Regions from separate parts of the Agrobacterium sp. 22-223-1 genome, predicted to be linked through region 2. Evidence: predicted binding sites of a transcription regulator. Region 2 holds the regulator's gene; each other region holds the start of a gene.

Region 1 (10,314 bases), 500 kb from region 2:
CTGGACGGGATCGGTGGGCCCGGCAGCAAGGGCGCTGTGGGAAAAGAGGACGGCGGCAGTCAGAAGCAGAATATTCCGCATGATGTGATCCCGGGATAGGCCCGAAGGCGGGCGAAGCGATTCGCCTGACTGTATTCCGGCATTATGGTTTGGCAATGCGCAAAGCGTTATTGCGCTGCGCCAAAAAAGCGCCCCCCATGGCTTTGCCTCAGACGCTCGCAATGCTATAGCCGCACCGGATATTTTTCCGAATACCGGCGTTATCAGACGCCACAGCTTCGAAGGTGAGGAATTCATGGCAAAGATCAAGGTAGCCAATCCGGTCGTCGATCTCGACGGCGACGAAATGACCCGTATCATCTGGCAGCTCATCAAGGACAAGCTGATCCTGCCATACCTCGATCTCGACATCGAATATTACGATCTCTCGGTTGAAAACCGCGACGCCACCAACGACCAGGTCACTGTCGACGCGGCGCACGCCATCAAGAAGCACGGCGTCGGCATCAAGTGCGCCACCATCACCCCGGATGAAGCCCGCGTCGAGGAATTCGGCCTGAAGCAGATGTGGAAGAGCCCTAACGGCACGATCCGCAACATTCTGGGCGGCGTCATCTTCCGCGAGCCGATCATCTGCAAGAACGTTCCGCGCCTCGTTCCCGGCTGGACCAAGCCGATCGTTGTCGGCCGTCACGCTTTCGGCGACCAGTACAAGGCAACCGATTTCAAGTTCCCCGGCAAGGGCAAGCTGACCATCAAGTTCGTCGGTGAAGACGGTCAGGTCATCGAAAAGGACGTCTTCGATGCCCCGAGCGCTGGCGTGGCTCTTGCCATGTATAACCTCGACGAATCCATCCGCGAATTCGCCCGCGCCTCCATGAATTATGGCCTGATGCGCAAGTGGCCGGTTTACCTCTCCACGAAGAACACCATCCTCAAGGCCTATGACGGCCGCTTCAAGGATATCTTCGAAGAAGTCTACCAGACCGAGTTCAAGGCGCAGTTCGACGAAGCCGGTATCACCTATGAGCACCGCCTGATCGACGACATGGTCGCTTCCGCGCTGAAGTGGTCCGGCGGCTACATCTGGGCCTGCAAGAACTATGACGGCGACGTGCAGTCCGACACGGTTGCGCAGGGCTTCGGCTCGCTCGGCCTGATGACCTCAGTTCTTCTGTCACCGGACGGCCGCACAGTCGAAGCCGAAGCTGCGCACGGCACGGTTACGCGCCACTACCGCCAGCACCAGAAGGGTCAGGAAACCTCGACCAACTCGATCGCTTCGATCTTCGCCTGGACCCGTGGCCTCGCCCACCGCGCCAAGCTGGACGACAATGCGGAACTGGCAAAGTTCGCGGCAACGCTCGAAACCGTCTGCGTCGACACCGTCGAAAGCGGCTACATGACCAAGGATCTGGCGCTCCTCATCGGACCGGACCAGCCCTGGCTTTCCACCACCGCCTTCCTCGACAAGATCGACGAAAACCTCAAGAAGGCAATGGCGGCTTAAGCCGGCCTTCCCAGCGACTTCAAAACCCGGCCTCAGCGCCGGGTTTTCTTTTTTGTTCACAGTATCTTGATTAGCCGTTGTACTAGGCGCAGACTTCGATTCCGCGTGCTGCGGCCAGTACAACAATAAGACAAAGCTTAAACAGCATCTACTTGCACATAACTTGCCCGGCACAGTCAAACGTTCATCGGAGCATCGGCGCGATCTTAGGGAACACGCGAAGGATGTTGCGAACTTTAAAAATGCGAAGCGCAGGCGCGAAATCCTCATCGGTTTTCCCATGATGCTTCGGCGATTTTGCTTGGGGAGGCAAAAGCATGAGTGAATTGATCTTCTACACCAACCCCATGTCGCGCGGACGCATCGCGCGATGGATGCTTGAGGAAGTGGGCGTTCCTTACCGAACGGAAATACTGGGCTTCGAGACCTCGATGAAATCGCCCGCCTACCGGCTGATAAATCCGATGGCGAAGGTGCCCGCCATCAAACACGGCGATACCATCGTCACCGAGGCGGCGGCGATCTGCGCCTATCTCGCCGATGCCTTTCCCGGCGCGAACCTTGCGCCCACACCCAAGGCGCGCGGGCTTTATTATCGCTGGATGTTCTTTGCCGCAGGCCCGCTGGAAATGGCGGCGAGCATGAAGGCGATGGGTTTCGAAGTGCCCAAGGAGAAGCTGCGCATGGCCGGCTGCGGCAGCTATGCGGATGTGATGAATACGCTTGAGCGGGCCGTCAGCGAAAACCGCTTCATCGCCGGCGATCTCTTCACGGCGGCGGATGTCTATGTCGGCGCGCATATCGGCTGGGGCCTGCATTTCGGCACCGTCGAAAAACGCCCGGCCTTTCTCGATTACATGGCCCACCTCACCGACCGCCCGGCCTACAAGCGGGCCGCCCAGCTCGACGAGGAAGCAGCGAAGGACTTGCAGGCAACCGGATAAGACCGGCCAGCCACGCCGCTACCGATAAACAATAGCCCGCCCGAAAATCGAATATCCTATCGATCATCGCGGCGGGTTATGTACCGGACTGGCCGAGCGGCTCCCCGACCTCTATCGCGTGCCCGTCCGGATCGTAAAAACGAAACACCCTCTGCCCCCAGGCCTGTCGCTCGAGTGGATGGATAAGCTCCACATGCGGCGCGATATTTCGAAAAGCTGCATCGACATCCGCATGTTCGAAATAAAGCAGCATATTCCGTCTGCCATAGGGCTCTTCCGCGCCCGACGATGTGCCCCAGACCGTCTCCGCGAGCGACCGCCCCTCATGAATTGCAAAGCCAGTTTCAAAGAGGACGAAGTTTCCACAATCCTCGACAATCTTCAGGCCGAGCCTGTCACGATAAAACGCCTTCGAACGGCCGATATCGCGCACGAAAGGAATAGGATTTACAAAGCGCATCGCTTCCCTCCGTCGCGTCCTCGGCGCGCAACCATCTTGTCTTTGAAGGCGGAAACAAAAAAGGCGGGGTAAAACCCCGCCCTCTTCAATTCACACCGATCAGGCAGCCAGCGCCGCCGCCACCGCTTCAATGGCATCCTGTGCCCTGGCGCCATCCGGGCCGCCGGCCTGCGCCATATCGGGACGGCCGCCGCCGCCCTTGCCGCCAAGTGCGGCGGAAGCGGTGCGGACGATATCGACAGCGCTGAAACGGGCCGTCAGATCTTCGGTAACGGCTGCGACAGCGCTTGCCTTGCCGTCTTCGGAAACGGCGATCAGCAGCACGACGCCCGAGCCGAGATTGGCCTTGGCCTCATCGGCAAGACCCTTGAGGTCCTTGGCATCGATACCGGACATGGATTTTGCCAGGAAGTTGACGCCAGCAACCTGCTTGACATCGCTTGCGCCGGCATCCGCCGAACCGCCGCCCATGGCAAGCTTCCGGCGGGCATCGGCAAGCTCGCGCTCCAGCTTCTTGCGCTCATCGAGCAGACCTTCGACACGCGACAGCACATCGCCCGGCTGCACCTTCAACGAAGAAGCAAGCGCCTTAACCCGCTCATCCTGTTCTGCCAGATAGGCAAGCGCGCCCTGCCCGGTCACGGCTTCGAGACGGCGCACGCCCGCACCGACGGCGCTTTCGCCGAGAATGCGGATGAGGCCGATCTGGCCGGTGGCCGCCACATGCGTGCCGCCGCAAAGCTCGACGGAATAGGGACGATTGGCTTTTGCGCCATGCAGGCCGGTGCCCATGGAGACGACACGAACTTCGTCGCCGTATTTTTCACCGAACAGCGCCATGGCGCCCTCGGCAATGGCGTCGTCGACGCTCATCAGGCGGGTCACGACCGGCGAGTTCTGCAGAACGATTTCGTTCGCCATTTCTTCGACGACCTTCAGCTCCTCGGCCGACATCGGCTTCGGGTGCGAAACGTCGAAACGCAGGCGCTCGGGCGCAACCAGCGAACCCTTCTGGGCGACATGGGTGCCGAGCACTTCGCGCAGCGCCTCGTGCAACAGGTGGGTGGCGGAATGGTTGGCGCGCAGGCGCGAACGGCGGTCATGATCGACCGTCAACTGAACGGCATCGCCAACTTTCAGACCGCCCTTGGAGACCGTGCCCAAATGCACGAAGAGGCCTTCGCCCTTCTTCTGGGTATCGGAAACGGCAAAGGCGCCATTGTCGCCGGAAATCACGCCGGTATCGCCCATCTGGCCGCCGGACTCGCCATAAAACGGCGTCTGGTTGACGACGACCTGCACCGTCTCACCATCGGCAGCGCTATCCACAGCCTTGCCGTCCTTGACGATTGCCTGGATGACGCCTTCGGCGGTTTCGGTGTCGTAACCGAGGAATTCGCTCGCACCGAGCTTTTCCTTGAGCTCGAACCAGACGGTCTCCGTCGCCTTGTCGCCGGAACCGGCCCAGTGCGAGCGGGCTTCCGCCTTCTGGCGCTCCATCGCATCGGTGAAGCCGGAAATATCGACGCCGATTTCGCGGGCGCGCAGTGCATCCTGCGTCAGGTCGAGCGGGAAGCCATAGGTGTCGTAGAGCTTGAAGGCGGTTTCGCCATCCAGCATGTCGCCCTTGTGCAGGGTCGAGGTGGCGTCTGACAGCAGCGACAGGCCGCGTTCCAGCGTCTTGCGGAAACGGGTTTCCTCAAGCTTCAGCGTCTCGGAAATCAGCGCCTCGGCACGGACCAGTTCCGGATAGGCGCGGCCCATCTGCTGCACCAGCGCCGGCAGCAGCTTGTAGATCAGCGGCTCGCGCGCGCCGAGAAGCTCGGCATGGCGCATGGCGCGACGCATGATGCGGCGCAGAACATAACCGCGACCTTCGTTCGACGGCAGGACGCCATCGGCGATCAGGAAGGCGGACGAACGCAGATGGTCGGCGATGACGCGGTGGCTGGCGCGCTTTTCGCCTTCGGCCGGAACGCCGGTCGCTTCCACGGAAGCGGCAATCAGCGCGCGGAACAGGTCCGTATCGTAATTGTCATGCTTGCCCTGCAACAGCGCGGAAATACGCTCAAGACCCATGCCTGTGTCGATCGACGGACGCGGCAGGTCGATGCGCTCCTCCTTCGTCAGCTGCTCATATTGCATGAAGACGAGGTTCCAGATTTCGATGAAACGGTCGCCATCTTCTTCCGGCGAGCCGGGCGGGCCGCCCCAGATATGATCGCCATGATCGTAGAAGATTTCCGAACAGGGACCGCAGGGGCCGGTATCGCCCATCGCCCAGAAATTGTCGCTGGTCGGAATGCGGATGATACGGTCGTCAGAGAAACCGGCGATCTTCTTCCAAAGGTTAAAGGCCTCGTCGTCGGTATGGTAAACGGTGACCAGCAGACGATTGCGGTCGATGCCGAATTCCTTGGTGATCAGGTTCCAGGCATGGGTGATCGCTTCTTCCTTGAAATAATCGCCGAAGGAGAAATTGCCGAGCATTTCGAAAAAGGTGTGGTGACGGGCGGTATAACCGACATTGTCGAGGTCGTTATGCTTGCCGCCGGCGCGCACGCATTTCTGCGCCGAAGCGGCCGTGGAATAGGGACGGCTTTCAAGACCGGTGAAGACGTTCTTGAACTGCACCATGCCGGCATTGGTGAACATCAGTGTCGGATCGTTGCGCGGCACCAGCGGGCTGGAGGGCACGATCTCGTGTCCGTTCTTCTTGAAGTAGTCGAGAAAGGTCGACCGAATTTCATTCACACCGCTCATGCCCACACACCGCTCACAGCTGGAGTCCATCATTGCCATCGGGAACGATGGCTTTATTGCAAAATCACTGGCTTTTATCGTTCGCATCCTGCCCTGTCCAGCCATGGAGGCGAAGCAAGACATATAGGCAATTAAAAAGGGCCACGCGAAGAAAAATCGCACGACCCTTTTTGATCTATATCAGTTCGGCAAAGTCTGCGGGTGGCAATGCCCGAGCCTTCACGGAAGGTGTCAGCCTTCGTCGGAGCCGTCGTCGCCTTCGCCGGCGTCCGGCCCGCCATTCTGCAGGAAGCGGTCGGCGATCAGGCCGGCATTCTGGCGCAGCGCCAGTTCGATCTCATTGGCCGTTTCCGGATTGTCGCGCAGGAATATCTTGGCGTTTTCACGCCCCTGCCCCAGACGCTGGCTATTATAGGAGAACCATGCACCGGACTTCTCGACGATACCGGCCTTCACGCCGAGATCGACAAGCTCACCGGTCTTGGAAACGCCTTCGCCATACATGATGTCGAATTCCACCTGCTTGAAGGGCGGCGCCATCTTGTTCTTGACGACCTTCACACGCGTCTGGTTGCCGACAACCTCTTCGCGCTCCTTGACGGCGCCGATACGGCGAATGTCAAGACGAACGGACGCATAGAACTTCAGCGCGTTGCCGCCCGTCGTCGTTTCCGGCGAACCGAACATGACGCCGATCTTCATACGGATCTGGTTGATGAAGATCACCATGCACTTAGACTTGGAGATCGACGCCGTCAGCTTGCGCAGCGCCTGGCTCATCAAACGCGCTTGAAGACCCGGCAGGCTATCGCCCATTTCACCTTCGATTTCCGCCCGCGGCGTCAGCGCCGCAACTGAGTCGACGACCAGCACGTCAACCGCGCCGGAGCGCACCAGCGTATCGGTGATTTCCAGCGCCTGTTCGCCCGTGTCGGGCTGCGAGATCAGAAGGCCCTGCAAATCCACACCGAGCTTGCGGGCATAGACCGGATCAAGCGCATGTTCGGCGTCGACGAAGGCGCAGATGCCGCCCTTCTTCTGGGCTTCGGCAATGGTCTGCAATGCCAGCGTCGTCTTGCCCGAGCTTTCCGGGCCATAAATTTCAATGATGCGCCCCTTCGGCAGACCGCCGATGCCGAGCGCAATATCCAGGCTGAGCGAACCCGTCGAAACGGTCTCCACTTCAACCACGTTTTCATTGGAACCGAGCTTCATGATCGATCCCTTGCCGAACGACCGTTCGATCTGGGAGAGCGCCGCTTCCAGTGCCTTGCTTTTATCCACCGATTTATCCTCTACGAGACGCAAAGAATTTTGTGCCATCCGAACCACCTTTAGGTTATTGAAGCCGCACAGGCAATGAAGCAGTATGGAAACGGTATGTACTCTATTTGTTCTTATTTCGCAAGGCTGAGCCAGCATATTGAAAACAAATAGCGATAAGTCGTTTGTTCTGCTTTCGTTTTTCCGTGCCCGGCCTATGGCCGCAAACCGGATGCGAGGTCAGGAAGACGTCAGTTTAGGCCGAATCGTCCGGTCTTTCCATCCGCCAGAGAGGGAAACGCAAGCGTGAAGAAAATACTCGTTCTGGGCGGCGCGCATATCGACAGGCGTGGCATGATCGAGACTGAGACGGCGCCCGGCGCGAGCAACCCCGGCTCCTGGATGGAAGAGGCCGGCGGCGGCGGTTTCAATGCCGCGCGCAATCTTTCCCGCCTCGGTTTTCAGGTCCGCATCATCGCCCCGCGCGGCGGCGATACGACCGGTGAGGCGGTGGCAGAGGCCGCACGGCAGGCGGGCGTGGAAGACACGCCCTTCACCTTCCTGGACCGCCGCACGCCAAGCTACACCGCCATTCTGGAGCGTGACGGCAATCTCATCATCGCGCTTGCCGATATGGACCTCTACAAGCTCTTCACCCCGCGCCGCCTCAAGATACGCGCCGTGCGCGAGGCGATCACGGCGAGCGATATCCTGCTCTGCGACGCCAATCTGCCGGAAGACACGCTGACGGCGCTCGGCCTCGTCGCCCGCGCCTGCGAAAAGCCGCTGGCGGCCATCGCCATATCCCCCGCCAAGGCGGTGAAGCTGAAAGCGGCGCTCGGCGATATCGACATCCTCTTCATGAACGAGGCGGAAGCCCGCGCGCTGACCGGCGAAACGACTGCCAATGTTCGCGACTGGCCCAACATCCTGCGCAAGGCCGGGCTTGCCGGCGGCGTCGTTACCCGCGGCGCAAGCGAGGTGGTGGCCTTCAGCAGGACGGAGACGGCGATCCTCCACCCGCCCCTCATCCGCGAGGTGAAGGACGTAACCGGCGCGGGCGACGCCATGGCGTCGGGTTATCTCGCCGCCATCGCCGAGGGAAAGACGATTGCGGAAGCGTTGAGGCAAGGCGCGGCGGCGGCCGCCATCACCGTGCAATCGCCCTTCGCCACCTCCCAGGACCTATCAAAAGACAGTGTCGAAGCCATGTTGGGGCTTGTTCCCCAGGCTGAAATGCTGGCATGAACCCGCTTTTAAAAACTGGAACAGATGAAATGACCCGCCCTATCTCCCCGCTCCTTCCAATCGTCTATTCTCAGGAAGTCGCCGCCGCCAAGCAGCGCGGTGCGCCGATCGTGGCACTTGAATCGACCATCATCACCCACGGCATGCCTTACCCAGGCAATATCGAGATGGCGGAAAGCGTCGAACAGATCATCCGCGATCAGGGTGCTGTTCCGGCCACCATCGCGGTCATTCACGGCACCCTGCATATCGGCCTTGAGAAAGACCAGCTCGAGGCGCTGGCCCAGACCACCGACGCCATGAAGGTCTCGCGCGCCGATATCGCCTTTGCGATCGCCGAGCGCCGCACCGGCGCCACCACGGTGGCCGCCACCATGATCGCCGCCGCCCGCGCCGGTATCCGCGTTTTCGCCACCGGCGGCATTGGCGGCGTACACAAGGGCGCGGAAGAGACCTTCGACATCTCCGCCGATCTGACCGAGCTTGCGAAGACCGGCGTGATCGTCGTCTGCGCCGGCGCCAAGGCCATTCTCGATATTCCGAAGACGCTCGAGGTTCTCGAAACCAATGGCGTGCCGGTCGTCACTTTCGGCTCGGAAGAATTCCCGGCTTTCTGGTCGCGCTCCTCCGGCCTGCCGAGCCCGCTCTCGCTCAACAGCCCGGCGGCAATCGCCAATTTCCAGACAACCCGCGAACAGCTGGGTATCGAGGGCGGTATGCTGGTGGCCAATCCCGTGCCGGAAGAGGACGAAATTCCGCGCGAGGAGATGGAAATCTACATCAACCGCGCCATCTCCCACGCCGAACGCGACGATATCACCGGCAAGGAAGTCACCCCCTACCTGCTCGGCGACATCTTCCGCCTGACGGATGGCCGCAGCCTGGAAACCAATATCGCGCTGGTGCGCAACAATGCCCAGCTGGCGGCGGAAATCGCGGTCGCGCTGAACTGAAGACACACATCTCCTCTTCGGGCGGTTCCCAAAGTGAGTGCTGGGGGGTTTTGGAGGCTGGAACAAACACTTCCTCCGTCATGCTCGGGCCTGTCCCGAGCATCTGCTACGTCTCGACCGGAGGAAACGTGATTAGATCCTCGCCTCAAGGGCGAGGATGACGTCGCGTATTTGGAAAGCCTGTCCCAATGAAAAAGGCCCGGAGAGCCTGCGCTTTCCGGGCCTTTGTTTTTCATCAGAACCTAGTCACTTCTGGGCGACCGGCTTCACCAGCGGCGTCACGCGGCGGATGGTGACGCGGCGGTTCTGCTGTTCCGGGCCGAGCGTCTGGACCTTCAGGTAACGCTCACCATAACCTTGCGTCGCGAGGTTTTCCGGCGGAATGCCGTAAACATCGGTCAAGACGTTGGCGACGGAAGCGGCGCGCTCGTCGGAAAGCACGAGGTTGCTTTCATCAGAACCGACGGCGTCGGTATGGCCTTCGATCAGGAAGGTTTCACCCGGGTTCTTGTCCAGCGCCTTGTTGATGGCATCCGCCACCTTGCGCAGCGAACGGGCCTGCGTCATCGGGATTTCGGCGCTGCCGGTGGCAAAAGTGATGGTATCGAGGTCGATACGGCGCACCTTGTCGCGGATACGGGCCGAATAACGCACTTCATCCAGCGAATAAACACGCTCCACCGGCTCGACCGGCGGCTGTTCCAGGAAGCGGTAATAATCGCGGTCCGGATCGCTCGAGGTGTCGATGATGTAGTCCGTCACGGGAATGCGCAGGCGCATCGGCGGCAGGTCGAGGCCCGGATCGCGATAGACGTAATCGCGGTCGGGATCTTCCATCAGCTCCGGTGCATAGAACAGCACATATTCGCGGCCGCGATCGTCGATGCGCGAGCGCTGGATCACGTCACCATATCGGTTGCGGATCGTCACCACCTGCGTTCCGTCACGGCGCTCCACGGTTTCGCGGACACGGCCGCCGGGCAGACGCTCGTAATAGGGCTCGCCGCCATCGCGGATGAAGCGCTGGTTGTCGTCGCCGCGCACCACGACACGGTCGCCGAATTGCAGGATGATCGGCGCATCGCGGTCGCGATCACGCGGACGGCCTTCGCGCGGCTGCCATTCGCGCACGCCTTCCGGCCGCTCATATTGCGGGCGACGGTCGACACGCTC
Region 2 (10,314 bases):
AGGCCATGGCGGCGATCGTCGGCATTTTCGCAATCATGCGCAGCGAAGCGACCATGCGCTGGTGCGGATCGGTAATGTCGGTCGAGTCGTGATAGAAGGCGGAGAGAGCACCGACCGTGCCGCACATGACGGCCATCGGATGTGCGTCGCGGCGATAGCCGGTGAAGAATCGGCTCATCTGCTCATGCACCATGGTGTGGCGCGTGACGCGGGTGTCGAAGTCCTTCTTCTGAGCCGCGGTCGGCAGTTCGCCGTAAAGCAGCAGATAGCAGGTTTCCAGGAAGTCGCCCTGTTCGGCGAGCTGCTCGATGGGGAAACCACGATGCAGGAGAACGCCTTCGTCACCGTCGATATAGGTGATCTTGGATTCGCAGGAGGCCGTCGACGTGAAACCCGGGTCGTAAGTGAAAGAGCCCGTGTGCTTGTACAGCGTGGCGATATCGACGACGCTTGGTCCGATCGTGCCTTCCCTGACCGGGAGTTCGACCTGCTTTTCGCCAAGTGTCACTGTAGCGCTTTTTTCCGTCATACTGATCCTCCGAAAACATGCGGGTGGGGGCGTTGAGATACGCCCCGCGGTTAAGCGTCTACCGATTAGCTATATGATCCTTGCGCAGATGCCAAGCTATCCAAAGGTCAAATTGTGCATTGCGGCAAACGCAATTGCCTTGCTTTCGTCTTTCCCGGCGATGGCAATTCAATCTCAGTCAACGCTGGGTTAAAGGAAAGGATTGCAATCCCTCGCATCCGCCTGCAAACCTGTTCCCGGTGCGGCAGGGGCGCGGCGCAGATTGCTCGGTCAAGGGGAAAAACAGCATTTCAGACATGCCGAAACGATGCAGGGCGATTTGCCCGGCACGGCGGAAATCCTTTATCCGCTTCGCAGAACCGGCGATGTCGCAACATACGATACGCCCGCCCTTGTCAGCAAGCCGAACCTGCGAGCTGTCGCCTCTCAAAAAATCGCCGTATGCTTTGCCGAGGAGCGCGCATTCGGCCACGATTTTCTTTTCGTGCCGGTTTTCATCGGCTGCGGTGCGGTCCTCTGGTTTTCCCTCAACACCTCGCCTTCATTCTCGGTTCTGGCGATCACATGTCTCATCGCCGCCGGTCTGGCGTTCTTCGCGAAATATCGCTCGGGCTTCGCAGCGACGGCCTGCGGCCTTTTCGCGCTGCTTTTGCTGGGCATGCTTTTCGCCGGGATCAAAACATGGCGTGCGGGAACGGTCGTGCTGGATACGCCCGTCACCACCACCATCACCGGCACAGTGACCCGCCGGGAGGTGGATGCGCGCGGGGACTGGCGATATGTGGTGCAACTCACCGCAACGGAAGCGCCTGCATTGTCACGCCCGCCGGAGAAGGTCTCGCTCCTGTCACGCGGGGGAGGCGAGCCCGCGGCACTCGGCGCGACCGTTCGTGGCAAGGCGCGACTTTCGCCGCCATCCGGCCCGGCCTTGCCGGGGCTCAACGATTTCGCCTTCGCCTCCTATTTCAGGGGCATAGGCGCGACCGGATTCTTCTATAAGCCGCCACAGACGCTCACTCCACCCGGCATCGACGCGAAGACGAACTGGCTGGAATGGGCCGACATGCGGCTCTACGGCCTTCGCACCGCCATTGCCGAACGCATCCGCAACACCATCGGCGGCGATGCCGGCGCCTTTGCCGCCTCCATCGTCACCGATGAGAGACAGGCCATATCCGCCGAAACTATGGAAGCGTTACGGCTTTCCGGCCTTGCCCATATCGTCGCCATATCCGGGCTCAACATGGCGCTGGCGTCGGGCATATTCTTTGTGGGGCTGAGGCTTGCCTTCAGTCTTTTTCCGGCATTTGCGCAGCGCTGGCCCGTGAAGAAGATTTCGGCTTTCGCCGCACTCTTGATGACACTCGCCTATTATCTGATTTCAGGTTTCGCCGTTTCCGCCGAACGCGCCTGGCTGATGATGTCGGTGATGCTGATCGCGGTGTTGTTCGATCAACCCTCGCTCAGCCTCAGGAATGTCGCGCTTTCCGCTTTGGTCATTCTCGCTTTTTCGCCCTCGGAAATCATGGGCCCGAGCTTTCAGATGTCTTTTGCCGCGACCATCGCGCTCGTCGCCTCCTACGCCGCCTGGAGCCGCTGGCGTATCGATCGCGAGCGTCTGTTTATCGGGCGCAAACCGGCATGGATGACGGTGGCGCAAACGGCGGGCGCCATTATCGGCGGTGTCATCACGACGTCGCTGATCGGCGGTCTTTCGACGGCGATCTATTCGGTCGAGCATTTTCAGCGTGTCACCACCTATGGACTTTTCGCCAATCTGGCCGCCATGCCGCTGATGTCGCTGATTGTCATGCCTTTCGGCCTCGTCGCCATGCTGCTGATGCCTTTCGGGCTGGATGCGCCATTTCTGAAAGTCATGGGATACGGCATGGCCCTCGTCATCGAGGTTGCGCAGGAAGTGGCGTCCTGGGGCGGAAGCGCTGCGACGGGTCGGCCTCACGGGTGGTTTCTGGGGCTCGCCTCGGCTGGTTTTCTGCTGCTGACATTGCTGCGCAGCCGGCTTGCGCTTCTGGGGATGCCGATTCTGTTCCTCGCCTTCGGCCTGTCGTCCGCCACGGCCTATCGCGATCCGCCCGATTTGCTTGTTCACGAGGATGGCGAGCTGGTGGCATTACTGGAGGACGGCAAAGCCTACACAACGAAGGCTCAGCCGCAGGGTTTCGTTTATGGTCAGTGGCAAAGGGCGCTGCTTTTGCCGGAACAGCCTGTGCCGCCGGTCTTTCTAAAGACCGAGGCCACGGCAAAAACCGTGGCTTTGACCTCGAAGGCGAAGCTTGATCCGCAAGAGATGAGTGCAGTTGCACGGCAGATGACAGCGGCCCTGAGAGACGCCGAGCCCGGTGTTTTCACCTGCAGCAAAGGCATATGGTGCGTTGCGCGCGCGGGAAGCGGCGAATGGATCATCGTTCTGGAAGATGGCCGCTTTGCTGGAAAGGCTTGCGATATTGCCGATATCGTTATCGTCTCCCGCAGAACGTCCTTTTCCCAATGCCGTTCGGGCGCACTTCTGCTGAACCGCGATATCCTGCGGCGGATCGGTTCGCTGGAAATGGACTTCGCCCGCAGCGAGCAGACAGGGGTGGTCGGCAGGCTGCGCGCCGCAATCGCCGGAATGGACAGGCCTTGGAGCGAACATCGCTATTACGACTGGAAAAGCGGCCGTTTCGATCGCGACGTGCCCGATGCCGTCATGCGGTTGCTGGCGGCATCGCAATAGAGCGCCGCCAGCATGGACCGTCAGGCCTTGATGCGCAGATCCGCGGTCAATTCGCCGATCCCGCTAATTTCCTCTTCATGCGCCGCGTCGCGCCAGACTTCCTTAAGCCCGGCCTCGTACCATTCGCGCATGGCGGGAAGGGTGAGCAGCCGGTCGCAATAGGCTTTCGCCGCGGGCGAAAGTTCCGCGCCATAAGTCTGGAAACGAAATGCCACCGGGCAGAAGAAGGCATCGACCGCCGTAAATTTCTGGCCGGCAAGAAAAGGCCCGCCGAATTTCGCGAGGCCTTCGCTCCACAGCGTATCGATGCGCTTTATATCGGCCGCAAGCCCGGCATCGCCACCCTTCGGTCTTACGCGAATGCCGACCGACATGGGGTAGAGATTGCGCAGCGAGGAAAAGCCCGCATGCATTTCGCTCGCCGCCGACCGTGACCAGGCCCTTGCCTGCTTGTCGCTCGCCCAGACGCCCTGATGTCTTTCCGCCAGATATTCGGCGATCGACAGCGATTCCCAAACCGTCACGCCCTCATCGACAAGGCAGGGCACCTTGCCGGTCGGCGAGAAGGTGGAGAAGGAAACGCCTTCGCCGAAGGGAACGAGTTTTTCATCGAAGGCGATGCCGAGCGTGCGCATCAATACCCAGGGCCGCAGCGACCATGAGGAATAGTTCTTGTTGGCGATATAAAGATCGTACATGACGTGTTTCCCCGATATGACGCGCATTTCTATACCGGCGGAGGGGCCTTGGAATATTGCAAATAATCCATGGCTCCCATAAGCCGCGTTGATGAATGGGAAGGTGAGGGCAGGGAGAAGGAGGCATATCCAAGTCACCGCCCGGAGATGAGGCGAAACACCCCCTCTCTTTACTTCCGCAGGGCCGCATTGTTCCAGGGAACAAGCCAAGATGCCTCAAAGTGAGCGCCATCTTCTCGATGACGCCCCTAGCGAAAAAAGGCGGGTTGCCAATTAATGGTAACGGCGGATCAGTCCAACCAGCTTGCCCTGGATTTTCACCCGGTCCGGTCCGAAAATGCGGGTCTCATAGGCGGGATTGGCCGCTTCCAGAGCGATGGAGGCTCCCTTGCGGCGGAAACGCTTCAGGGTCGCTTCTTCATCATCCACCAGTGCTACGACGATATCGCCCGGATTGGCCGTATTGCCGTTGCGAATGATGACGGTATCGCCATCAAAAATGCCGGCCTCGATCATCGAGTCGCCCTTGACCTCAAGAGCGTAATGTTCGCCCGAACCGAGCATGTCGACCGGCACGGCCACATCATGGGTGTTGTTCTGGATGGCGGAAATCGGCACACCGGCGGCGATGCGGCCCATGACCGGCACGGTGACCGCGCCACCGAGATCATTGGCCGGCGCCTTGGGGGCAGGGGCCGGTTCCGGCGTCTTCGGCTTGCCGAGGCTGCCTTCGATGACGCTCGGCGAGAAACCGCGCTGCGGCCTTGCACCCGGAGCATAGGCCTCAGGCAATTTGATCACTTCCAGCGCCCGCGCCCTGTTAGGTAGCCGGCGAATGAAGCCGCGCTCTTCGAGTGCGGTGATCAGCCTGTGGATGCCGGATTTGGAGGCAAGATCGAGTGCGTCCTTCATTTCATCGAAGGAGGGCGGCACGCCGGACTCTTTCATTCTTTCATGAATGAAGAGAAGCAATTCCTGCTGTTTGCGCGTGAGCATGAGGAAAACACCCTTGAGAATCGTCGTTGAAGTCGCGAAACAAATACAGAACGAACACTATATGTTCCATATGTGTTCCGCAATCCCCTAAAATTTCGTGAAGGGTGCATCGCAGATCGTGATTTGATCGTCGAAACCATGAACAAAGCAGATTTAACGATGTATGCCGCATCTTGAATACCAGAAACCACCGACCGGGGAGACCCGGCCGGTGGTTTCTGGCTGCCGATTTGCTACGCGCCGAACGTCAGTAGATCGTGAGCGCAGGAATGAAGCTGACCGCGATAAGGAGCAGCATCGCCATGGTGAAGAACGGCCACAATTCCCTCGTCGTTGCGCCGAGCGGCGCTCTGGCTATGGAGGACGAGATGAAGAGCGTGGTGCCGATCGGTGGCGTATAGAGCCCGATACCGAGATTGATCACCATCATCATGCCGAGCTGCACCCGGTCGAGCCCGATCATATCCGCAAGCGGCACGAAGATCGGTCCGAGCAGCAGGATCGACGGCGGCAGATCGAGCGGCATGCCGATGATCAGCATCAGGATATTCATCATGAGAATAATCAGGATCGGGTTGGAGATATTCTCCGCGACCCAGGTGGCGAAATGCTGGGGCGCCTGATCGAAGGTAAGCACCCAGCCCACCGCCGCGCTGCCCATGATGACGAGCATGACGACGCCGGTTGCGGAGCCGGCCTCGACGAAATTGTCGCAGAAACGCTTCCATGTCAGATCGCGATAGAAGAAGATGCTGAGCACGAGCGAATAAACGACGGAAAGAACGGCCACTTCGGTCGGCGTTGCAAAGCCGAAGCGCAGGCCGAGGATGATCAGGATCGGCAGAAGGATCGCCGGCAGGCTGCGGAATGCAAGTAGTGCCAGATCGCGCTTGCGGATGCGTTCGTCACGCACCGCATAGCCCCGCCGCACGGCAATGGCCCAGCAGACGAAGATGAAACCGACGGCCATGAGCAGGCCCGGCAGAATGCCGGCGATGAACAGATTGGCGATGCTGACGCCGCTGACCAGCGAATAGAGGATCATCGGGATCGACGGCGGAATGAGCACGTCGATGACAGCCGAGGTGGCATTGTTGGCCGCACAAAGGGGAGCGGGGTAGCCCTGGCGCTTTTGCCATGGAATGAGCACCGAGCCGAGTGCGCTCGCATTGGCGACCGCCGAGCCGGAAACGCCGCCGAACACGACCGACGAAATGACGGTGGTGGAAAGCGGGCCGCCGCGCCAGCGCTGCATGGCCTTGGAGGCGAGTTCGAGAAGCTGGGTTCCGAGTTTGCCGCCGAGCATTAGCGTTCCCGCGAGCATGAAGAACGGCAGCGCCAGCATCGGGAAAGATTGCGTCTGGTCGTAAACCTGCTGCGCCACGATCGAAAGCGGCACATAACCGTTCCACAGCACGGCGACGCCGGCAGAGATGATCAGCGCATAGCCGACCGGAACCGCAATCATCATGAGGATACAAAATGCAATGATCATCACGATGGTCATAGCGGCATCTCCTCGGTTGCACCGTGCGGGCGGGCATGCCAGCCGCCGGAGAGAATGCGCAGGCTCGCGGTTGCGGTCGTGACCGAGACCAATGCCGCGCCGAAGGCGATGGAATAATATCCGATGCTGTTGGGCAGCTGCAGCACAGGGCTGATTTCCGCGCCGGCGATCTCGGCGACGACAAGCGCCTGCTGCGCGAGAATGACGAAACTTGCGACCGTCACGAGATTGGCGAACAGCAGAACCGCCACCTTGCCGCGTTCGTCGAACTTGTCATAAATCCATTCCACCGCCATATGCGCGCCGCTCTGCGCGGCAAGGGTAATGCCGGCGACGATGAACCATGGAAACAGCATGGTCGGCAGTTCTTCCGCAAAATCCAGCCCGCCGGATGTCGATAGATAGCGGACGATGACGTTTGCGGTCATAATGACCGTGAGCAGAATGCCGGTTGCCACGATGATGATGCGGCAGAGGATGGCGATGAAACTGTCAACGCGATTGGCGGCGGACAAGGCTCCTTCGAGCATTGGCGCATCTCCTGAAAACTGAAACCGTATGAATGTCGGCGTGAGCGAGGCTCCCGCCGATCCTGTCAGTGGACATGAAGGCGAGGCCGGGCGGCATGAACCGGCCCGGCATCCTGATCGTCAGCCCTTGGCAGCCTTTTCCAGCTCGGCGACGAAATCGCCGAAGGGCTTCTGCTTCCATGTCTCCAGCACCTGCGCGGTCGCTTTCGCGAAAGCGGCGTGGTCGATGTCTTCCACCACCTCGATGGCGGCATTGGCCTTGAAGGCGGCCAGAGACGCGCTTGCCTTTTCCGCTGAGAGTTTGCGCTGAAGCGCGCCTGCCTCCTTCGCAGCCGCCTTTACCGCCTCGAAATCCTTGCCCAACCGCCCTTCGGCGAATTTGGACATCAGGAACGGGGTGGATTCCCATTTATGGGCGGTGAGGCTGATATGTTTGTTGACCTCGTAAAGCTTGGAGCTTTCGATATTCACCAGCGGATTTTCCTGCCCGTCCACCACGCCCTGCTGAAGCGCGATGTAGAGTTCGCCAAACGCGATCTGAACCGTCGCCGCATCCAGCGCCTTGAAAATATCCATGGTCATCGGGTCGGCGGGGGTACGGATTTTCAGGCCCGCGACGTCCTGCGGCTTGGTGATGGCGTGTTTGGAATTGGAGACATGGCGGATGCCGTTGTCCCACCAGTCGAGCGGCACGATGCCGACCTTCTGGAAGCGCGCATCGAGCGATGCGCCGACATCGCCCTCGAGCACCTTGATCGCCTGATCGGCGTTGCTGAACAGAAAGGGTAGGCCGAGTGCCGCAAGTTCAGGAACAACGCTCGAAACCGGACCCTGGCTGTTGGCGGTGAAATCCAGCGCTCCGGTGCGCAGGCTGGTCAGCATGGCGGCGTCGCTGCCAAGCGTTTCCGAACCGGCGACGTTGATCGCCACGCGGCCTTCGGTTTTCTGGGCAACGAGTTCCGCGAATTTCGCGGCCGCGAGCGTGCGCGGATTGCCCGGCGCAGCCCCATGGCCGAGCGTCAGCGTCGTGGCGGCCCGGGCGTTGCGGGCTGTCGTCAGAATGGCCGGCGCCGCCAGTGCCAGTCCGGTACCGGTCAGGAACATACGCCTGTTGATGGAAATACTCATTTTTCTCCTCCCTGGATTTAAATACCCTCGGCGTTGTCCGAACACGCGGATAACGCGCTCCACTCCCTTGAAACCGCCGGCTCCCTCCGGCTGATTCCGCACCATGTTTCAGCTTCAGCCTTTAGACCGAACCGCGCGGTACTTCAAAACTTTCATTCTCCAGCCACGCCCTTGCGCGCGCCACGATCATCGCCGTCGAGATGCCGTAGCGGTCATGCAGGGTGGGCAAAGCACCCGCATCCAGAAAGGCGTCGGGCAGGGCGATGTGTTGCAGGCGCGGGGCACGGCCGCTTTTCACCAGCGCCATTGCCACGGCCTCTCCAAGCCCGCCGATTTCGCTGTGGTTTTCCGCCACGATGACCAGACGATCAGCCCGGTCCACTTCCGCGAAGATCGAGGCGGTATCGAGCGGCTTGATGGTGGGGGAATGCAACACGGCGCAGCCGACGCCCTCCTTCTCAAGCAGGGCAGCCGCTTCGAGAACCCGCATCGTCAATATGCCGGACGATATGAAAAGGACCTGTGCACCATCGCGGATAAGCTTCGCCTTGCCGAGTTCGAACCGATAGCCATATTCTTCGAGCACCACCGGCACCTGGCCGCGCAGCAGGCGCATATAAACGGGGCCGTTATAATCCGTAATGGCCGGCACCGCGCCTTCTATGTCGGTCGCATCGCAGGGATCTACGATGGTCATGTTCGGCAGCGCGCGAAAGATCGCCAGATCGTCGGTTGCCTGATGGCTGGGGCCGTAACCCGTCGTCAGGCCGGGCAGGGCGCAGACGATCTTCACCGGCAGGTTTTCCTCGGCAATCGCCATCGCGATGAAATCATAGGCGCGGCGGGCGGCAAAGACCGCATAGGTGGTCGCGAAGGGCACGCAGCCTTCGCGCGCCAGACCGGCGGCAGTGCTCATCAAAAGCTGCTCGGCCATACCCATCTGATAAAAGCGCTCGGGAAAGGCTTTGGCGAAAATATGCAGGTCGGTATATTTGCCGAGATCGGCAGTGAGGCCGACAATATCCTCGCGTTCCTTCGCCAGCTGAACAAGGGCGTGACCGAAGGGAGCAGGCCGTGTCGGCTGGCCTTCGGCGGCGATGGAGGCGATCATCGCCGATGTGGTGAGGCGCTTCTGCGGGGCTGCTGCACTCATTGCGGCCGTCCTTCTTCAAGCGCGTCGAGCGCCAGCTTCCATTCATGCGCTTCCACGCGAATGAAATGGGTGATTTCGCGGTTTTCGAGAAAGGGCACGCCGCGGCCCATCCGGGTATCGAAAATGATGGCGCGCGGCCTGTCATCGGTAAGTGACATGGCGATATCGAAGGCCTCGCGAACCTTGTCGATATCGTTGCCGTCCACGCGCTGTACGTGCCAGCCGAAGGCCGCGAATTTGGCGTCCACAGGTTCGGAGGACAGCATCTCGCGGGAAGGGCCGTCCGCCTGCTGATTGTTGAAGTCCACGAGATTGATGAGATTACCGAGCCTGTGATGGGATGCGCCCATGGCGGCCTCCCAGGTCGAACCTTCGCCCAACTCGCCATCCGACATCATGTTGATGATGAACCGGTCTGAATTCTTGCGCTTGAGACCAAGAGCCATGCCCACCGCAATGCCAAGCCCATGGCCGAGCGATCCGCCGGTGATTTCCATGCCCGGCGTATAGGAGGCCATGCCGGACATGGGCAGGCGCGAGCCGTCGCAGCCATAGGTCTCCAGCTCGTCTTCCGGAATGACGCCCGCCTCGATGAGCGCTGCGTAAAGTGCAATCGCATAATGGCCGATAGAGAGCAGAAACCGGTCGCGGCCTTCCCAATGCGGATCGTCCGCCCGGTAACGCATGGTGTGAAACCAGGCCACCGCCAGAACATCGGCAATGCCGAGCGCCTGGCCGACATAACCCTGTCCCTGCACCTCACCCATCAAAAGGGCGTTGCGCCGGATGCGCCAGGCGCGTTCCGCCAGCGATACATTCGCCAGCGCCGCTTCCCCGGTTGCATCTGCGTGCCGATATCCCTGAGCCATGGTTTCCTCCTCCCGGTCAGAAAAATCGAAGCCGGTTTATCGGCTTCGACAGGTGGTTTTCAGTGAATGAGCATTCCGCCATTCACGTCGACAACCGCACCGGTGACGTAGGAGGAGAGGTCTGAGGCGAGGAAAAGATAGATATTGGCGACATCGATGGCATCGCC
Region 3 (10,314 bases), 680 kb from region 2:
GATCGCGCCCGTCGCAAAGGCTGCGAGCGGGAACCAGTAACCGTCATGGTGACGATAGCCCGGACGGTAATCGCGATAACCACGGTGGCCGCGATACCAGCCGCGACGATCGCCCCAGCCGTCGCGATCACGCCAATATTGCACGTTCACGATATTCTTGCTGGCATCGTTGCCTGCGGTCTCAACGCTCTTCGGCGCGATCGGCAAAGGCATTGCTGCTTCCGCCGGAACAATCGCTCCCGCAACCACAATCGCAGAAAGACCGACAGCCAGGATATTCTTCATATAGCTTCTCATCTGACTTCCTCCATTCACGACGGTCAACAGGCCGTTCTCCGTGAATAATAACACTTTTTTATTCTCATTCGGCCAGTTTTTCGGTCTGGCTGGAACATTGCAGGTTGCAGGCTAGGCGTTTTCGCCTGAACCCAGCATTAACGATCCCATCACGCTTCGTTTACCCGATCCGGCAGCGGCAAAACAAAAGCCCGGATCAAAATCCGGGCTTTCGAAAGTCCTGTCAGCGGCTGTAAGGCGATACGCATATGCGGCGCGGACCGCTGCTCGGCTGATAGCTGTTGTCGTAAGCGCGGTAGGACCGCCAGCGGTTCTGGCACCAGGAAACGTGGCTGCCGCCATAGGTCGGACGCGGCTGCTGCATGGCGCCGCCGATGATCGCACCGGCCGCAAAGGCAGCGAGCGGGAACCAGTAACCATTGTGATAACGGTAACCCGGACGACGATCGCGATAGCCGCGGTGACCGTTATAATAGCCGTCACGCGGGGGGCGCGGGCGATACATGCGGTCGCCATGCCTGCGGTCGTATCGGCGGTCCCATTCACGGTACTGCACCGGCACGACATTGTCGGTCGAAACCGCCGGCTTGGGCATCGGAACAGGGACCTGGAACGCCTGCGACGGCGTAAAGCTGGTGAGGAACACGATCATCGCCGTGGCGACACTCGTTGTCCGGAAATTCATCATGATCTTCCTCCGTTTGCTTCAGCGCGTTGGACCCGCGCCTTTTCACCCACTCGCTCTTGTCGGAGATATGGGACAGCCCCGTTTCATGCCCGAAAAGAATTCGATGACGTGCAAACGAGTTTAGAGAAATTTGGTTCCAAGACAACCATCCGGTGAAAGACGTATTAAATGAAACGCCTGCTCGTATCAGGCTTCCACCTTTACATCGGTCAACGGGCGTGAGCAGCAGGCGAGAATATAGCCTTCCTCGATTTCCTCATCGAGAATGCCGCCATTGTGGTTCATCTCCACCTCACCGGAAAGCTTCAGCACCCGGCAGGTGCCGCAAATCCCCGATTCGCAGGCCGCCCCGATACGGACCCCGGCAGCGCGCGCCGTCATCAGAACCGTCTGGCCGGGCTGGCAGGGCATTTCTTTGCCGGAAAGGGTGAAACCCACCATCGACAGCGCTTCGCCATCCGCACCGGTAAGCACGGCTTCACCGACGGTGACCGGCGCGGCCGGCGCGAAGCTTTCCTGATGATAGCGGCTCATGTCGAAGCCGGAGGCATCGAGCATCGAGCGGACGGCGGCCATGAACGGCTCCGGCCCGCAGCAGAAGACGGTGCGCTCCATGAAATCATGCGCGAGCAGCGCGATCTTGGCCTTGTCCACCATGCCCTTGAGGCCGGACCACAGATCGGTGCGGCCGCATTTCTCGACAATGAAGCCGAGAGACAGGTTCGGCATGAAGCGGGCGAGATATTCCAGCTCGTGACGGAAGACGATATCGCCGGGTGTGCGCGAACAATTGATGAAGGCAATATCGCTCTGCGGGGCGCGGTCGCTCATATCGCGCACCATCGACATCATCGGCGTAACGCCGGAGCCTGCCGAGATGAACAGATATTTGTCGCCGGGATGTTTGACGTAGGAAAAGTCGCCGAGCGGTCCGAGCGCCCGGATTTTCATGCCGGGTTTCAGATTGTCGAACATCCAGCGCGTGCCGATGCTGTTGGCCTGCGCCTTGACCGTGACCGACAGCGCATAGGGCCGCGACGGGCTGGAGGACAATGTGTAGGTGCGGTAAAGCGGCTCCTTGCCCACCGGCAATTCCAAGGTGACGAACTGCCCCGGCAGATAACGGAACCAGTTCTGATCCTCTGAGCGGAACAGGAACGTCATCACATCGGGCGTCTCGGGCGTCACCGAGATGCACTCCAGAAGCTGGAGCTTGTCGCTCCATGGCTTCATCTCGTCAATATGCTTATAGGTCACAACCATATTCATCTTCGCATCACGCTACAGCCGAAAGCCGGGCCTTATCGCCGGAGAGCCGGTCGACCATGAAATCGGAGTACCAGTTGACGAACTGCATCACGCCGCCCTCGTCCTCCATGGAATAGGGGCCGGGCTCGTAGGCCGGGGAACGAATGCCGAAGGCATTTTCCTCGACGATGCGGCGGTCCTGATCGTTGGTCTCGTTCCAGACGTGGGTGAGGTCCTCGAGATCGTAGTCCACGCCTTCGACGGCATCCTTGTGCACCAGCCATTTGGTGGTGACCATGGTTTCCGTGGCGCTGAGCGGCAGCACCCGGAAGGAAATGGTGTGGTCGCCGAGGAAGTGGTTCCAGGTCGTCGGGTAATGGAACAGGAGCAGCGCGCCGATATGGCTGATGCTGACATCGTCAGACAGCGGCCGGCGCACGGCGCGCTTACCGGACATGGTGTAGCTTTCCGCCTCGCCGATCAGCGGCATGCGGGCGACGCGGAACTGGCCCTTGGGGTCGATCTTGAAACGGCTCGGCAGGCCGGCGGCCTCGCAGCGCGCCCAGTGGCCGCCGATCTCGGGATCGCTCGCACCGCCGTCCGTTCCCGTCACGCTCGGGTTTTCGGGATAGGTGCGGCAGAGTTCCGGGTGGTTGGCGGCGCAATGGTAGCACTCGCGGTTATTTTCCCAGACGAGCTTCCAGTTGCCCTTTTCGATGATCGTGCTCTCATGCGCGACCTTCGCTTCCCAGATGCGGTGCGGCGCCATGTAGCTTTCGACTTCCCTGCGCATGGGCTCGAAATCGGCCGGCTGATCGGCAAGGCAGATGAAGACGTAACCGGCGACGGTTTCGCAGGCGACCGGCTTCAGGCCGAAATCGCCCTTGTCGAACTCTTCTCCCATGTGACGTGCAAACAGCAGCTTGCCGTCGAGATCGTAGGTCCACTGGTGATAGGGACAGACGAGGCGGGCAGACTGGCCCTTCTGCGTGGTGCAGACGCGCGAGCCGCGATGGCGGCAGGAATTGTGGAAGGCGCGGATCTGCCCGTCGCGACCGCGAACGATGACCACGGAATAGGCCCCGACCTGCACAGTGAAATAGCTGCCGGATTTCGACACTTCGCAATCATGGCCGACAAACAGCCAGTCGCGATACCAGATGGTTTCCATATCCAGCTTGAAATAATCCGGGTCCGTGTAGAAGGGCTGTTCCAGGCTGAAGCCTTCGCGGCGGTTTTTCAGCTGGCGCAATACGGTATCACGCAATTCCATGGCCAAATCCTCGATCAAACCGCCCTGCCCGACACCATTTGCGGGGTTGCGGAAGCATGTACTCATCTAAACACCGGCGCTCATTTGCGGCAGCACAAACAGCGACATTACCTTCCGCATTGGCGACAAATTGCGACATGCGCAATTCGCCCTCTCAGCCCATTCCGCTGGGAAATCCGACAGCTATTCAATGACGGAAATGACGTCGCAATATGACGCATGATGGCGCGCGTCCTGCTCCCCACCCATTAAAAAATAGGGGATGCGGCGCAACGGAGTATTAACGCGCCCTAAATTATCTTGCCGGATCGACAGCAACGAGGGTGTTCCCGGTGGAGAAGGCGACACGCATACGCTATTTCGATGCGAGCAGGCATTCGCTCACACCGATACGCTCGAAGACCGCGCATTCCGATTTCCTGCGGACAGGGCGCATCAGCCGTTATGAAGAACGATGGCTGCCGAAAGAACGCGTCTATTACAGCCATGACGACGTCGCTGCGCTGACCGGGCGAAAGCTGGAAGCTGCCGCCGATGCCACCCACAGCCGTCTGAACGGCTTTCACCAGTCCATCCGTTTTCCGAAGATGGTTTTTCACCATCTGCTCAATGACCGGCCGCATCTCGGCTATTGTCACGTCACGGCGGCGAAAACCAGCTTCGATGCCGAGCGCCATGTGCTCTGGTCCTTCTATTTCGCGAATTTCTTCGCCGAGCTGAGCGGGGCTGAAAACTTCTTCGAAAATATTGATGCGCGCTATTCGCGGATGTATTTCGCCGTCGCCATCAACGCGCTTCCCGATCAGGAGATCGCCGTCGATACCTCCGTCCATCGCGGCGGCCTGCTGTTCCAGACCCACGATCCGCGGGTGGCGCTGAAAAACGTGCTCATGCTCGGCGCGCGGTCCGAGGAGATGCGCAGGATCATCAAGGCGATATAAAACTTTCCATAAGCCTCTGAAATACGCTATTGACCGCCCTGAAAGGCAGCATCATGGCGCGTCATATCGATATAGACAAAGAGCGGGAAACGGCCCTGCAGGCATCTGTGGCGGAGCTTGCCGCCGGCCAGCCCATCGCCCTGCCGACAGAAACGGTCTATGGCCTTGCCGCCGACGCCACCAATCCGGCGGCGATTACCCGCATTTACGAGACAAAAGGCCGGCCGCAATTCAACCCCCTGATCTGCCACATGGCCGATATCGCCATGGCCGAACGTTACGCCGTCTTCGACCCCATATCGCTGAAGCTGGCAGAAGCCTTCTGGCCCGGCCCGCTGACGCTGGTGCTGCCGCTGAAACCGGCAAGCGACATTCATTCGCTGGCGACAGCCGGTCTCGATACGGTCGGCATTCGTGTGCCGCAGGGTTTTGCCGGCGATCTGATCCGCCGCTTCGACAGGCCGCTCGCCGCCCCCAGCGCCAATAGTTCCGGCAAGATCAGCCCGACAAGTGCCTCCCATGTGGAGGCGGATCTCGGCAGAAAGATCAATCTCATTCTCGATGGCGGTGCGGCCGCCGTCGGTGTCGAATCCACCATCGTCAAGGTGGAAGAGGATGGCCGGGTGCGGCTGCTTCGTCCCGGCGGCATCGTCACCGCGGACATAGAGCGCATTGCCGGCAAACGGCTCGAACGGCCGAAAAAAGCAGCCGCCGCCATTGAGGCGCCGGGAATGCTGGCCTCGCATTACGCGCCGGGTGCGGCCGTGCGCCTTCACGCCACATCGGTTCTGCCGGGCGAAGCGCTGATCCGCTTCGGCGGCATCGCCATCGCCGGCGAAGAGACGGCGCGCACCGTGCTCGATCTCAGCCCCTCCGGCGATCTTTCCGAGGCCGCCGCCAATCTGTTCGATTATCTGAAAGCCGCCGATGCGAGCGGCGCAGACATGATCGCCATCACCGCCATTCCCACCCATGGTCTCGGAGAGGCGATCAACGACCGCCTTTCCCGCGCCGCCGCGCCGCGAGGCTGACGGCACCCAATCCTTTCGCCCATGTTTCAAAAGACAGCGAGACGCCGCCCATGACGACCACCGCCATCCCCTCCTCCGACATCCTCGACCGCTTTGCCGCCATTGTCGGCGAAAAGAACGCGGTCCGCGACCCGGCGGAAATGGCGCCGCGTCTGGTGGAAAATCGCGGACTTTATCGCGGCGCCTCGCCGCTGCTCATCAAGCCCGGTTCGGTCGAAGAGGTTGCCGCCATCCTGAAGCTCGCCAGCGAAACCGGCACCGCCATCGTGCCGCAGACCGGCAATACCGGCCTCGTGGGCGGCCAGACACCGCGCGCCGAAGGAACGGACATCATCCTGTCGCTGGAGCGCATGAACCGCGTTCGCGATATCGATCCCGTTGCCAACATCATCGTCGCCGATGCCGGCTGCATTCTCGATGACATCCACAAGGCTGCCGATTCCGTGGAGCGGATGTTCCCGCTGTCGCTCGGCTCGCAGGGTTCCTGCCGCATCGGCGGCAACCTCGCCACCAATGCCGGCGGCACGGCGGTGCTCGCCTATGGCAATATGCGCCAGCTCTGCCTTGGGCTGGAAGTGGTGCTGCCGACCGGCGAAATCTGGAACGGGCTGCGCCGGCTGAAAAAGGACAATACGGGTTACGATCTGCGCGATCTCTTCATCGGTTCCGAAGGTACGCTTGGCATCATCACCGGCGCGGTGCTGAAGCTCTTCCCGAAACCGCTCGGCCATCAGGTGGCCTTTGCCGGTCTCAGCTCCACCGAAGACGCGCTGAAGCTGTTCGAGATGGCCTCCAATCTCTGCGGCACGGCGCTGACCGGTTTCGAACTCATGCCGCGAATCGGCGTCGAATTCACCGCCCGGCATATTCCCGGCGTGCGCGATCCCCTGGAACAGCCGCATGACTGGTACGCGCTCATCGATATTTCCACCTCCGACTCTGCCGAAACGGCGGATAGCATGATGCAATCGCTGCTGGAGCGCGGTTTTGAGGCCGGGCTGGTTCAGGATGCGGTGATCGCCGCGTCCGAAGCGCAGCGGCAGGCGCTCTGGCACATGCGCGAAAGCATGTCGGAGGCGCAGAAACCCGAAGGCGGCTCGATCAAGCACGATGTTTCCGTTCCGGTGTCGAAAATACCGGAATTCATGGCGACGGCGGAAAAGGCGGTTCTTGCCGCCATACCCGGCGCCCGCGTCTGCGCCTTCGGACATCTGGGCGACGGCAATATTCACTACAATATTTCCCAGCCGGTGGGTGCTGACAAGGCCGAATTCATCGGCCGCTGGCGGGACATGAACGAGATCGTGCACGGCATCGTGCTGTCGCTCGGCGGTTCCATTTCGGCCGAACACGGCATCGGGCAATTAAAGCGCGACGAACTGGCCGCCATCCGCCCCGGCATCGAAATGGAACTGATGCGGCGCATCAAGCACGCTTTCGACCCCGCCGGCATCATGAACCCCGGCAAGGTTCTGGCCGGGTAAAGCGGCCCCGAGGTTAGGCCGAGGCCCGCAGCGCCCAGGCGGGCACCATTTCCGCATTCAGCCGGCGCGGTTTCTGCGCGCCGACAAATTGCGTCAGGCTCATGCCCGATTTCGCAATCGACACGGCATGCTTCTTTGGCAGAAGATACCCGTGTTCCAATGGCGGAATACGCCGCAGCATACGGCTGAAGACATTCCGCCGGTGATAGCGCGAGGGCGAGAAACGGGCCGGCTGCGCGCAGATCGCCACATATTCGAGAATCTCGTCGATCCAGCCCGCCTGCGGGCGCGCGCCCGGCTCGATCAGAAGCAGCCAGCCGCCGCGTGCGGACTTCACGACGTCCTCGATGTCCCATTGCCCATAAAAACGGCAACCGGCGGCATCGGCGACGCGCGAGGATCCATCGCGCGAACCGTGATCGAGAATCACAACATCGCTTACAAGCCCTTCCACGGCCCCGGTTACAAGCGCAGACAATGTGTGCGCCAGTTCCGGCTCGTGATCCCGGCATTCCATTATGACTGTCAACATCTGCATAGCTCTAACGCATCGCACAATAAATTGCCACTATGCTCATCGCTGTAAAATCCAAGGCTGTCCATGCCCACCGACCGCAAAGTCTGCGGACGTGGCCGTGCCTGTCGCGGCCACGCATCCATCTCTGGAGAACGAGCCGAATTTGCAATTTTGTTCTTGTATTGTTCTCATTCCTGATGTAGGAATTTAATCATTCGGAAGGCGGTTGAAAGCCTGTCCGGACGGAAACGGTTTAGGGCGTTGAGCGTGCCTTGAGAGGCGTGCGGCGTCCTGGGAGCATCCAGATGAGAAACCATACGCTTTCGGGGCAGGCTGCCTTCCAGCCGAGCCATATGCCGGATATTGCCAATGCGTTGGCCGATGCATCCGGCCTGCGCATCGAGATCGACCGCCGTCGCGGCCGTGGCGCCGGGCTGAACCCGGATGGACGCTTCGAGACCCTTCAGCACGAGGTTTTCGACGATGGCTGGCAGACTCTCGAGGACATGCCGGAATTCCGCACCGAGGTGCAGGTGGAAAAGCCGCGCAGCATCATCACCCGCAATGAATCGCCCGATATCCCCTTCGACCGCTCCATCAATCCCTATCGCGGCTGCGAACATGGCTGCATCTATTGTTTTGCGCGCCCTACGCACAGCTATATGGGGCTTTCCGCCGGGCTGGATTTCGAAGCCAAGCTCTTCGCCAAGCCGGATGCGGCGAAGCTGCTTGAACGGGAACTGGCTAAGCCGGGCTACAAGCCGCGGGTGATCGCCATCGGCACCAATACCGATCCCTATCAGCCGATCGAGCGCGAATGGCGCATCATGCGGCAGATACTGGAAGTGCTGGCCAAGGCCGATCATCCCGTCGCCATCGTCACCAAATCGGCGCTGATCAAGCGGGATATCGATATTCTGGCGCCCATGGCCAAAAAGGGGCTCGCCAAGATCGGTATTTCCGTCACCACGCTGGACCGGAAGCTCGCACGCAACATGGAGCCGCGCGCCGCCACGCCGGAGAAGCGGCTGGAAGCCGTCAAGGCGCTGACCGAGGCCGGCATTCCCGTAGCCGTTATGATGGCGCCTGTCATTCCGGCGCTCAACGATCATGAGATCGAGCGTATTCTCGAGGCCGGCAAGGCCGCCGGCGCCACCGAAGCGTCTTATGTGCTTTTGCGTCTGCCGCTGGAGGTGAGCCCGTTGTTCCGCGACTGGCTGCTGCGCAACTATCCGGACCGTTATCGTCATGTCATGTCGCTGGTGCGCTCCATGCGCGACGGCAAGGACTACGACGCGGAATTCGGAAAACGCATGAAGGGCGCCGGCCCCTATGCCTGGCAGATCGGCAGGCGTTTCGAGATGGCGACAAAAAGGCTCGGCCTCATCCGTCGCGGCATCCACCTGCGCGACGATCTCTTCGTGCCGCCGGGCGGTGCAGGCGTGCAATTGTCGCTGCTTTGAAAGACCGATGCTGAAAAGAACTCCGCCTGATCGAAGCACCATACGGAGCGTGCGGCGATATCAGGCAGAATATGACAGGGAGCGGCGGCCTCTTTTTTGGACCGGCCACACTCCCACGAAATGCCCGGCGGGTTTTCCCTGGCCCGCCGGACATCGCCCCCGGAACCGCCGCCTCGCGTGCGATCGTTTTTCCTCCGCCGCCCCGTTGGAGGATCAAAGGTCATGATGACCTTCGGGGCACGGTGAGCCACGCCCCTTGACCTCGGCTCACCGCGCCTGTCATCGCCCGCTTCCGGGGGCTTGCAGGAGATCGGGTGTGTGTGCCAGTTTCGCCGCATGAAACGCACGGCCACACCCGATTCTCCTGCTCTTTTTGATCTTGCCGATACCGGTCCGGATTTTTCCTTCGAACTGGAAGCGAAAAAGAAGGGCCTCTGGCCCGTGGCCGGCACGGATGAGGCAGGCCGGGGACCTCTGGCCGGACCGGTGGTTGCGGCAGCGGTCATTCTCGATCCGGACAATATTCCCAAGGGGATGGACGATTCCAAGAAGCTGACGAAGCAGAAGCGGGAAAGCCTGTTCGTACAGATCATGGAAACCTCGATCGTGTCCGTCGCCTCTTCCGGCCCCGGCCTGATCGACAGCATGAATATCCTGCGCGCCAGCCTCGACGCCATGCGCCGCGCCGTGCTCGGTCTCGAAATCTCCCCTGCCCTCGTGCTGGCCGACGGCCGCGACCGCCCGCCCGGCATCGCCTGCGAGGCCAAAGCCGTCATCAAGGGCGATTCCCGCTCCCTCTCCATCGCCGCCGCCTCGATCATCGCCAAGGTAACCCGCGACCGGATGATGGAACGCGCGGGTGTGGTGCACACATCCTACGGTTTTGAAGGCCATGCCGGTTACGGCACGCCGGCCCACCTGCGCGCCATTGAAAGCCACGGGCCCTGCCCGCTGCACCGGATGAGCTTCAGGCCGCTGAAGCGGGATTGATGACAAGTAATGGAGTTCCAACCAGAACCTCCGCTATCGACCCGATCTGGACATCGACGAGCAACTATGCGCACCGTAAATCATGTCCCTGACGCAAGACCTCGAGAAAATTCTGGAAACTGTCCTGCCAACCGATCCCAGCTTTCGGCGGATCGAACAAGCGACGATAGACAGCTGCATTTGTGACACTCGACGATACGCTTTGGAGGGCTCCAAAGAGGCCTTTCTGTTCTCCGCGATGCGCCTGCTCGCACTTCCCGACAACGGACACACACGGCTGATCCCGAACGATTCCATCGCGGTACTCCCGCTGAGGTTTGTGAGCGTCGGGACGGTGGTACAGTTAACTGACACGGCACTGGAAACAACTGCGCCAAGAGGA

Evidence for each region. Region 2 encodes LexA, which represses DNA repair genes until DNA is damaged. Its sites were predicted from a motif close to TGTTCNNNNTGTGTTCNG; they were not measured.
Region 1: the regulator LexA is predicted to act here: its motif matches at 7,059-7,076, upstream of recA (recombinase RecA).
Region 3: the regulator LexA is predicted to act here: its motif matches at 7,652-7,669, upstream of ACQZ60_RS03430 (PA0069 family radical SAM protein).

The regions. Positions count from the first base shown of each region.
Region 1 is NZ_JBNWCN010000001.1:1,875,451-1,885,764, forward strand. It holds gene ACQZ60_RS09300 (hypothetical protein) at 1-81, opposite strand, end outside; gene ACQZ60_RS09305 (NADP-dependent isocitrate dehydrogenase) at 296-1,510, shown strand; gene ACQZ60_RS09310 (glutathione S-transferase family protein) at 1,828-2,454, shown strand; gene ACQZ60_RS09315 (VOC family protein) at 2,531-2,914, opposite strand; gene alaS (alanine--tRNA ligase) at 3,014-5,677, opposite strand; gene recA (recombinase RecA) at 5,909-7,000, opposite strand; gene ACQZ60_RS09330 (carbohydrate kinase family protein) at 7,247-8,188, shown strand; gene ACQZ60_RS09335 (pseudouridine-5'-phosphate glycosidase) at 8,218-9,141, shown strand; gene ACQZ60_RS09340 (OmpA family protein) at 9,388-10,314, opposite strand, start outside.
Region 2 is NZ_JBNWCN010000001.1:1,376,872-1,387,185, forward strand. It holds gene gltA (citrate synthase) at 1-529, opposite strand, end outside; gene ACQZ60_RS06840 (ComEC/Rec2 family competence protein) at 837-3,266, shown strand; gene ACQZ60_RS06845 (glutathione S-transferase family protein) at 3,287-3,964, opposite strand; gene lexA (transcriptional repressor LexA) at 4,238-4,960, opposite strand; gene ACQZ60_RS06855 (TRAP transporter large permease subunit) at 5,208-6,467, opposite strand; gene ACQZ60_RS06860 (TRAP transporter small permease) at 6,464-6,997, opposite strand; gene ACQZ60_RS06865 (TRAP transporter substrate-binding protein) at 7,118-8,125, opposite strand; gene ACQZ60_RS06870 (transketolase family protein) at 8,247-9,278, opposite strand; gene ACQZ60_RS06875 (transketolase) at 9,275-10,147, opposite strand; gene ACQZ60_RS06880 (SDR family NAD(P)-dependent oxidoreductase) at 10,207-10,314, opposite strand, start outside.
Region 3 is NZ_JBNWCN010000001.1:701,432-711,745, reverse strand. It holds gene ACQZ60_RS03470 (BA14K family protein) at 1-297, opposite strand, end outside; gene ACQZ60_RS03465 (BA14K family protein) at 521-985, opposite strand; gene ACQZ60_RS03460 (FAD-binding oxidoreductase) at 1,172-2,254, opposite strand; gene ACQZ60_RS03455 (aromatic ring-hydroxylating oxygenase subunit alpha) at 2,262-3,506, opposite strand; gene ACQZ60_RS03450 (DUF6656 family protein) at 3,839-4,447, shown strand; gene ACQZ60_RS03445 (L-threonylcarbamoyladenylate synthase) at 4,501-5,478, shown strand; gene ACQZ60_RS03440 (FAD-binding oxidoreductase) at 5,529-6,962, shown strand; gene ACQZ60_RS03435 (glycosyltransferase family protein) at 6,976-7,494, opposite strand; gene ACQZ60_RS03430 (PA0069 family radical SAM protein) at 7,785-8,942, shown strand; gene ACQZ60_RS03425 (ribonuclease HII) at 9,279-9,932, shown strand; gene ACQZ60_RS03420 (S41 family peptidase) at 10,015-10,314, shown strand, end outside.